Linked DNA regions of Ruficoccus amylovorans. The protein of the gene in region 1 binds, or shares a complex with, the protein of each later gene. Links are inferred from orthologs where the notes say so. Each region holds a gene or a part of one and is shown on either strand. Other genes may lie near its edges.

Region 1 (3,157 bases):
GAGCATTTATAGCCTGTGGCTGCTCCATGCCCTCGACCGCCTGACGCAACTTTACACGCTGGTCGGGGACCGCAAACAGGCTGCCGCCAGCCGCAAGTGGGCCACGACTCTCCGAGCGGACCTGCGCAAGCTGATCGCACGCGACGGGCTCATGCGCGATGGCTATGACGAGCGGGGCAAGATCGACTCGCATACCTCAGTCCACGCGCAGACCCTTGCCCTCATCACCGGGCTTTCTCCAGACACTGAGCAGGCCATGCTGGAAAAGCGGCTCTTGCCCTACCTGAGAGGTAAACTCAAGACCGACATCCAGCCCTCGGCCTACTGGATTACTTACATCTTCAGCACCCTGGCCGAGCGCGGCTACGGCGCAGACGTGCTGGAGGACATCCGCCGCCGCTGGACGCCGATGGCCGCCCACGGCACAACGTGGGAAAACTTCAGCCCGGTGCAGGGAGAGGAGAGCTTCTCCCATGCCTGGTCGGCCCACCCGTTGTTTCACCTCATGCAGATCCTCGGCGGGGTGCGCCAGAGCGGCCCGGCCTGGGAACGCATCACCTGCGAGCCGGTTTTTGTGGGCGATTCGGCCGAGATTAGTATTCCCAGCCCCAAGGGTGATATTGTCTCCAGGTGGGCGCGCGGAGCAGATGGCGTTGTCAGGGGCGAACTGGTTCTCCCGCACGGGGTCAAGGGCACGTTGACCCTGCCCGGCGCGAAACCGGTTCCTGTGAGCGGTCGCCACACGTATAAGCTGGAGCGATAGCCTTTATCAGGCGTGTCTGTCCCGCTTGCCGATGGGCGGACGGCGGCCCCGCGGAGGCTCCGCCGGGGCCGTCCGGCGCGGGCGGGCGCGAATTGCGTTTGACGCCGTGCGGGCCTCCTTAACAATGCCAGTCACATGGCCCAGGAAAAGCAACGACCGGAGTGGGTGCCCGCAGGCGCCGACGAGCAGACTTTTACGACCGAAGTGATGAAGGGTGTCCAGGGCGGCCACGACGGCATGCCCGGCCAGAGCGTACACCACACGGAGTTACGTTCCCCGCTCAAGAAGCGCCGCATCCTGAGCGCGGAGGACTACATCGAAGGCATCCGGCAGAAAAACCGCACCATCCTGGCCCGCGCCATCACCCTGATCGAGAGTAACGCCCCCGCCCATCAGGAGATGGCCCAGACGGTCCTCAACGCCCTCATGCCCGAGTCCGGCCAAGCCGCCCGCATCGGCATCACCGGTGTGCCGGGGGTGGGGAAGAGCACCTTTATCGAAGCCTTCGGCATGATGCTCTGCGAGATGGGCAAAAAGGTTGCCGTCCTTGCGGTGGACCCGAGCAGCACCGTCAGCGGCGGCAGCGTGCTGGGCGACAAGACGCGCATGGAACTGCTCTCCCGGCGGCAGGATGCCTTTATCCGGCCTTCACCCTCCGGCGGCACGCTCGGGGGCGTTGCCCGCAAAAGCCGTGAGACGATGGTCTTGTGCGAGGCAGCGGGCTTCGACGTGATCCTGGTGGAGACGGTCGGTGTCGGCCAGAGCGAAGTCACCGTGCGCTCGATGGTGGACTTTTTCCTCCTGCTCATGCTTTCGGGGCAGGGCGATGAACTGCAGGGGATCAAAAAGGGCGTGGTTGAGCTGTCGGACGCGATCTTTGTCAACAAGGCCGACGGCGACAATGTGGACCGCGCCAAGGCCAAACGCTCCGAATTGCACAGTGTGCTGCGCTACCTCCAGCCCACGACCGAGGGCTGGAAGCCGACGGCGGGCATCTGCTCGGCCCAGACCGGGTTCGGGATCGACGAGGTGTGGGCCACGATTGAGCGTTTTTACACAGCGACCCGCGAGAGCGGCTTTTTTGAAAAACGCCGCCAGCGGCAGGAAATCGAGTGGATGCACGCGCTTATCGAAGAGGGGCTCAAGTCCCGCTTCTTCCGCGATCCGCTGGTCCGGGAACGCCTGCCGCAGATGGAGGCCGAGATCCGCGCCGGGCAGACCAGCGTGGGCGCTTCAGTCGAACAGCTTCTGCACCAGTACTTCCGCAAGGGCTGACGGTTGCCGTTTTTTTCGAGGGAACGAAGTTCCGTCTCAAACGTTTTTTGGGGAGAGCGTGAGAGGGTGTTTTTTCAAAAAAAACCTTCTCGCATAACGCTCAAAGCTACTCTTTCGATGCGGGACCGTCCGCCTGCGGGGGATTACTTTGCGTCCTTTTCCGAAGAATCCGTCAGCGCGGAAATCGGGTTGGCGTAGTGCAGTTCGATGTCGTCCATGCTCTCACCCGTGGGCATGCCGAAGTCACCTCCGAGCACGAGGTGGAGCTTGACCCGGTTCAGGCACTCAAGGGTCCGCACGGAGAGCAGGTCCAGCTTGGCCTGGCTCAGGTTGACCTGGAGCGTGGAAACCTGGTAAAGTCCGGTCTGGCCGATCTCGTAGCGGGTTTGCGCAAGGTTCAGGTTGCGGTTGGTGTCGCTGACAACCTGCTGGAGCAACTGGTTCCGTTGTTGAAGTGTTTGGAGGGTGTTGAGCGTGGTCTCGACCTCTTCAAAGGCGTTCAGCACAGCGGTGGCGTAGTCGGCCATCGCCTCGCGCTGCTGCGCGGTGGCCACGTCCTGGCGGGCTTCGAGTTCGCCGCCCATGTAGATGGGGGCGACGAGGTTGGCCCCGACGTTGATGAGCGGGTCGGAGATGTTCTGGAGCTGGTAAAAATTACTGGAGAGCGAGGCGACGGCGGCGGTCAGGTTGAGCTTGGGCAGGCGGGCGGCGCGGGCCGAACCGACGAGGTTAAACTGAGCGGCGACTTCGCGCTCGGCGGCGAGGATGTCCGGCCGGCGGTCCAGCAACTCGGCAGGGAGGCCGGCGGGGATCGGTTCGAGTTCGTCCGGCAGTTCCGGGCTGATCTCAAGCGCGGCCGCCGGGTAGTGGCCGATGAGGATTTCCAGCGAGCGCAGGGCGGAGTTGTAGGCCAGGCGGGCCTGCTCCTGCTCGTCGCGGAAGAGGTTGATGTTGGCCTGGGCGGTCAGGTAGTCCTGTTCGCTGCCCGCGCCGACTTCCCAGCGGGTCTTGGCGATGCCGACGATTTCCTCGTTGGTGCGGATCATCTCGTCAAGGATGTCGATTTGCTGACGGGCTTCCTTGGCCAGAAACCAGCCGGTGGCCACCTCGGCCACGAGC
Region 2 (3,284 bases), on another replicon or contig:
CGCCCGGTCGAAGCCTCCGGCTCGAACCACAAACACATGGAAGACCTGCGCAAGGAGCTGACGGCAAAGGGCCTGCCCTCCGACGACGAGCATTGCGTGATCTACGCCATGTTCCCGGCGCAGTTGGAAAAGCACTACGCTCCGAAAGCGGCTCCCGCCCCGCAAGCCCCGGCTGCGCAGGTGGCCCCTGCCGTACCGGCTCCCGCTGCCGAGGCGCGCAACGTCGTTCATCTGGGCCATACCGCCCCGGCGGAGTATGCTTCCGCCCCCGGCCGCGTTACCCGGCTAAATCTGAAGATCGAAGGCGTCGAGCACAACGTTTCCATTGAGGAACTTGCCTGAGCGCGGTCGCTTCGCTGATCGTTTTTTATCAAAAAGCCCGGCGCGTTGCATGCCGGGCTTTTTTTTGTTTTGGGGGAGGGGAAGTGACTGGGGCTGCTCGCCCCAGACCCCCGCTTAAGGCGAAGCCTTAAGAATCCGAGATGCCGTCTGGCATCTCCTTGTGCCTTTCTTTGCGTCCTTCCCGCTCTTCCTGTTAAACAAAAAAACGGGCGCTCCGCAGTGGAGCGCCCGTTGTAAACTGTGTTTGACTTAAGAGCGGATCAATCGCTTGACCGGTCGGCTCAGTCTTCGGCGGCCTGCTGTTCGAGGAGGAGTTCGAGCATCTTCTTGGCGCTCTCGGGGATGATCGTCCCCGGCCCGAAGATGGCGCTCGCTCCGTTCGAGAGCAGGAAGTCGTAGTCCTGAGCCGGGATGACGCCGCCACAGACGATGAGGATGTCCTCACGACCGAGCTTCTTGAGTTCGGCTGCGAGGGCGGGCAGCAGGGTCTTGTGACCGGCGGCCAGCGAACTCATCCCGATCAGGTGAACGTCGTTTTCGACGGCCTGGCGGGCGGTTTCCTCGGGGGTCTGGAAGAGCGGGCCGATGTCCACGTCGAAGCCCATGTCGGCGTAGGCGGTGGAGACCACCTTGGCGCCGCGGTCGTGGCCGTCCTGGCCCATCTTGGCGATCATGATACGCGGGCGGCGGCCTTCCTTCTCCTCGAAGGTGGCGATCATCTTCTTGATTTCTTCCATCGTCTTGCTGTCTGAGCCGAACTCCTTGGCGTACACCCCGGAGATCGAGCGGATTTGCGCCTTGTAGCGCCCGAAGGGCTTTTCCATGGCGTCGGAGATTTCACCCAGCGAAGCGCGGACCTTGGCGGCCTCGACGGCGAGGGCGAGCAGGTTGCCCTGTTTGTCTCCGGCGGCCACCTGGGTGATTTCTTCCAGAATGGCACGGCAGGCCGACTCGTCGCGCTCGGCGCGGAGCTTTTCCAGACGCTTGATCTGGGAAAGGCGCACGGCGGTGTTGTCGATGTCGAGGATGTCGAGCGGGTCTTCCTTGTCCAGGCGGTACTTGTTGAGGCCGACGATGGTCTCCTGCGAGGAGTCGATACGGGCCTGACGGCGCGCGGCGGCTTCCTCAATGCGGAGCTTGGGCAGCCCGGCCTCGATGGCCTTGGTCATGCCGCCGTGGGCTTCGCACTCCTGGATGTGGCCCCAGGCTTTTTTCATCAGCTCGTTGGTCAGCGCCTCGACGTAGTAGGAGCCGCCCCACGGGTCGATCACCTTGCAGATGCCGGTCTCTTCCTGGAGATAGATCTGCGTGTTACGCGCGATGCGGGCGGAGAAGTCCGTCGGCAGGGCGATAGCTTCATCGAGCGCGTTCGTGTGCAGGCTCTGGGTGTGGCCGCAGGCCGAAGCCATCGCCTCGACACAGGTGCGCACGACGTTGTTGAAGGGGTCCTGCTCGGTCAGCGACCAGCCGGAGGTCTGCGAGTGCGTGCGCAGGGCGAGGCTTTTCTCGCTCTTCGGGTTGAACTGCTTGACGATCTTCGACCAGAGCACGCGGGCGGCGCGCATCTTGGCCACTTCCATGAAGTAGTTCTTGCCGATGGCCCAGAAGAACGACAGGCGCGGGGCGAACGCGTCCACGTCCAGCCCGGCCTTGACCCCGGTGCGCAGGTACTCCAGGCCGTCGGCGAGGGTGTAGCCCATCTCCAGGTCCGCCGTGGCACCCGCCTCCTGCATGTGGTAGCCGGAGATCGAGATGCTGTTGAACTTGGGCATGTTCTGCGAAGTGTAGGCGAAGATGTCGCCAATGATTCGCATCGAGGGCTCGGGCGGGTAGATGTAGGTGTTGCGCACCATGAACTCCTTCAGAATGTCGTTCTGAATGGTTCCCGCGAGTTCTTCGAGCTTCGCGCCCTGTTCGAGGGCGGCCACGATGTAGAAGGCCAGGATCGGGATGACCGCGCCGTTCATGGTCATCGAGACCGAGACCTTGTCGAGCGGGATCTTGTCGAAGAGGACCTTCATATCGAGGATGGAGTCGATGGCGACCCCGGCCTTGCCCACGTCACCGACCACGCGCGGGTGGTCCGAGTCGTAACCGCGGTGCGTGGCCAGGTCAAAGGCCACCGAAAGGCCCTTTTGCCCGGCCGCGAGGTTGCGGCGATAGAAGGCGTTCGATTCCTCGGCGGTGGAGAACCCGGCGTACTGGCGGATGGTCCAGGGGCGAAAGACGTACATCGTCGCGTACGGTCCGCGCAGGAAGGGGGGCAGCCCGGCGGTGTAGCCGAGGTGCTCCATGCCCGCGAGGTCTTCCTTGGTGTAGAGCGGCTTGACCGGGATCTGCTCCATGGTCTCCGTTACCCAGTGGGCGACGGTCTTGCCGGTTTTTTCGGCGACGCGTTTTTCCCACTGTTCACGGCTGATCGGCTCCGTGACCGGTGAATAGTCAATGCTGGTAAAGTCTGGTGTTTTCATGCCTGAATTTCGTTGTGTCTTCAACTCTCATGCGAATGGCCAAAGTGCCGCGCTTTACATCACGCCGATGGCTTCGAGGTACTTCTTGTTGATGTCGTACACGTTGGAGCGGATGGAGATGAAGTCGTCCAGTCCGGCCTCGGTGTAGGCGGGGCCATTCTCGCCGGGGTCGCCCGCGAGGATGATCTTGATACCGGGGGCCTCGGCCTTGAGGGCCTTGCAGAAGGCCGGGACGAACTCCACGTAGGCGTCGTCGGTGCCGCAGATGACGGTCAACTCCGAGCCGGAAGCCTTGACCCCGGCCACGGCGGCCTCGACGCTGTCGAAGCCGTCGGCGGCCACGATGTCGAATCCGCCCACCTCGAAGAAGCCGCGTGTGAAGTCGGCGCGGGCCTTGTGCTTGCGCAGCGGCCCCATCGTGGTGAGGAACATCTTTGGTCCGTGCCCTTTGGCCTGGGTGTAGGCGTCGGC

The links. Proteins that work in one complex are often made in the same cells at the same time.
Region 2: the proteins of meaB (region 1) and scpA are in contact, whole or in part, in a crystal structure (PDB 8DPB), measured with the Methylorubrum extorquens proteins. The link is inferred for Ruficoccus amylovorans from one-to-one orthologs. Residues at the interface, in SOR26638.1 of Methylorubrum extorquens: Arg20, Ala21, Ala24, Arg25, Thr28, Ser32, Arg33, Arg34, His37, Thr98, Gly99, Gly100, Ser101, Ile102, Leu103, Lys106, Thr107, Ala110, Ala113, Ile114, Asp115, Arg116, Ala118, Phe119, Ile120, Arg121, Pro122, Pro124; in SOR27001.1 of Methylorubrum extorquens: Glu577, Glu578, Asn579, Asp580, Gly581, Arg582, Arg583, Arg585, His596, Ala604, Ser605, Ala608, Asp609, Gly611, Phe612, Asp613, Val614, Asp615, Ile616, Gly617, Pro618, Leu619, Glu625, Arg628, Gln629, Val631, Glu632, Asn633, Asp634, Glu661.

What each region holds. Positions count from the first base shown.
Region 1 is NZ_JACHVB010000023.1:21,650-24,806, reverse strand. The notes cover bases 107-2,968. They hold meaB (methylmalonyl Co-A mutase-associated GTPase MeaB), read left to right. Parts: upstream 107-898; coding sequence 899-2,038; downstream 2,039-2,968. Other genes in these bases: H5P28_RS09395 (efflux transporter outer membrane subunit), read right to left, coding at 2,182-2,968; H5P28_RS09405 (alpha-L-rhamnosidase-related protein), read left to right, coding at 107-763. In the rest of the region: more of H5P28_RS09405, read left to right, coding at 1-106; more of H5P28_RS09395, read right to left, coding at 2,969-3,157. UniProt on the Escherichia coli protein: Binds and hydrolyzes GTP. Likely functions as a G-protein chaperone that assists AdoCbl cofactor delivery to the methylmalonyl-CoA mutase (MCM) ScpA and reactivation of the enzyme during catalysis.
Region 2 is NZ_JACHVB010000012.1:190,342-193,625, forward strand. Bases 219-3,207 are described here. They hold scpA (methylmalonyl-CoA mutase), read right to left. Parts: upstream 2,814-3,207; coding sequence 624-2,813; downstream 219-623. Other genes in these bases: H5P28_RS01845 (pyruvate carboxylase subunit B), read left to right, coding at 219-342; H5P28_RS01855 (methylmalonyl-CoA mutase family protein), read right to left, coding at 2,868-3,207. In the rest of the region: more of H5P28_RS01845, read left to right, coding at 1-218; more of H5P28_RS01855, read right to left, coding at 3,208-3,284. UniProt on the Escherichia coli protein: Catalyzes the interconversion of succinyl-CoA and methylmalonyl-CoA. Could be part of a pathway that converts succinate to propionate.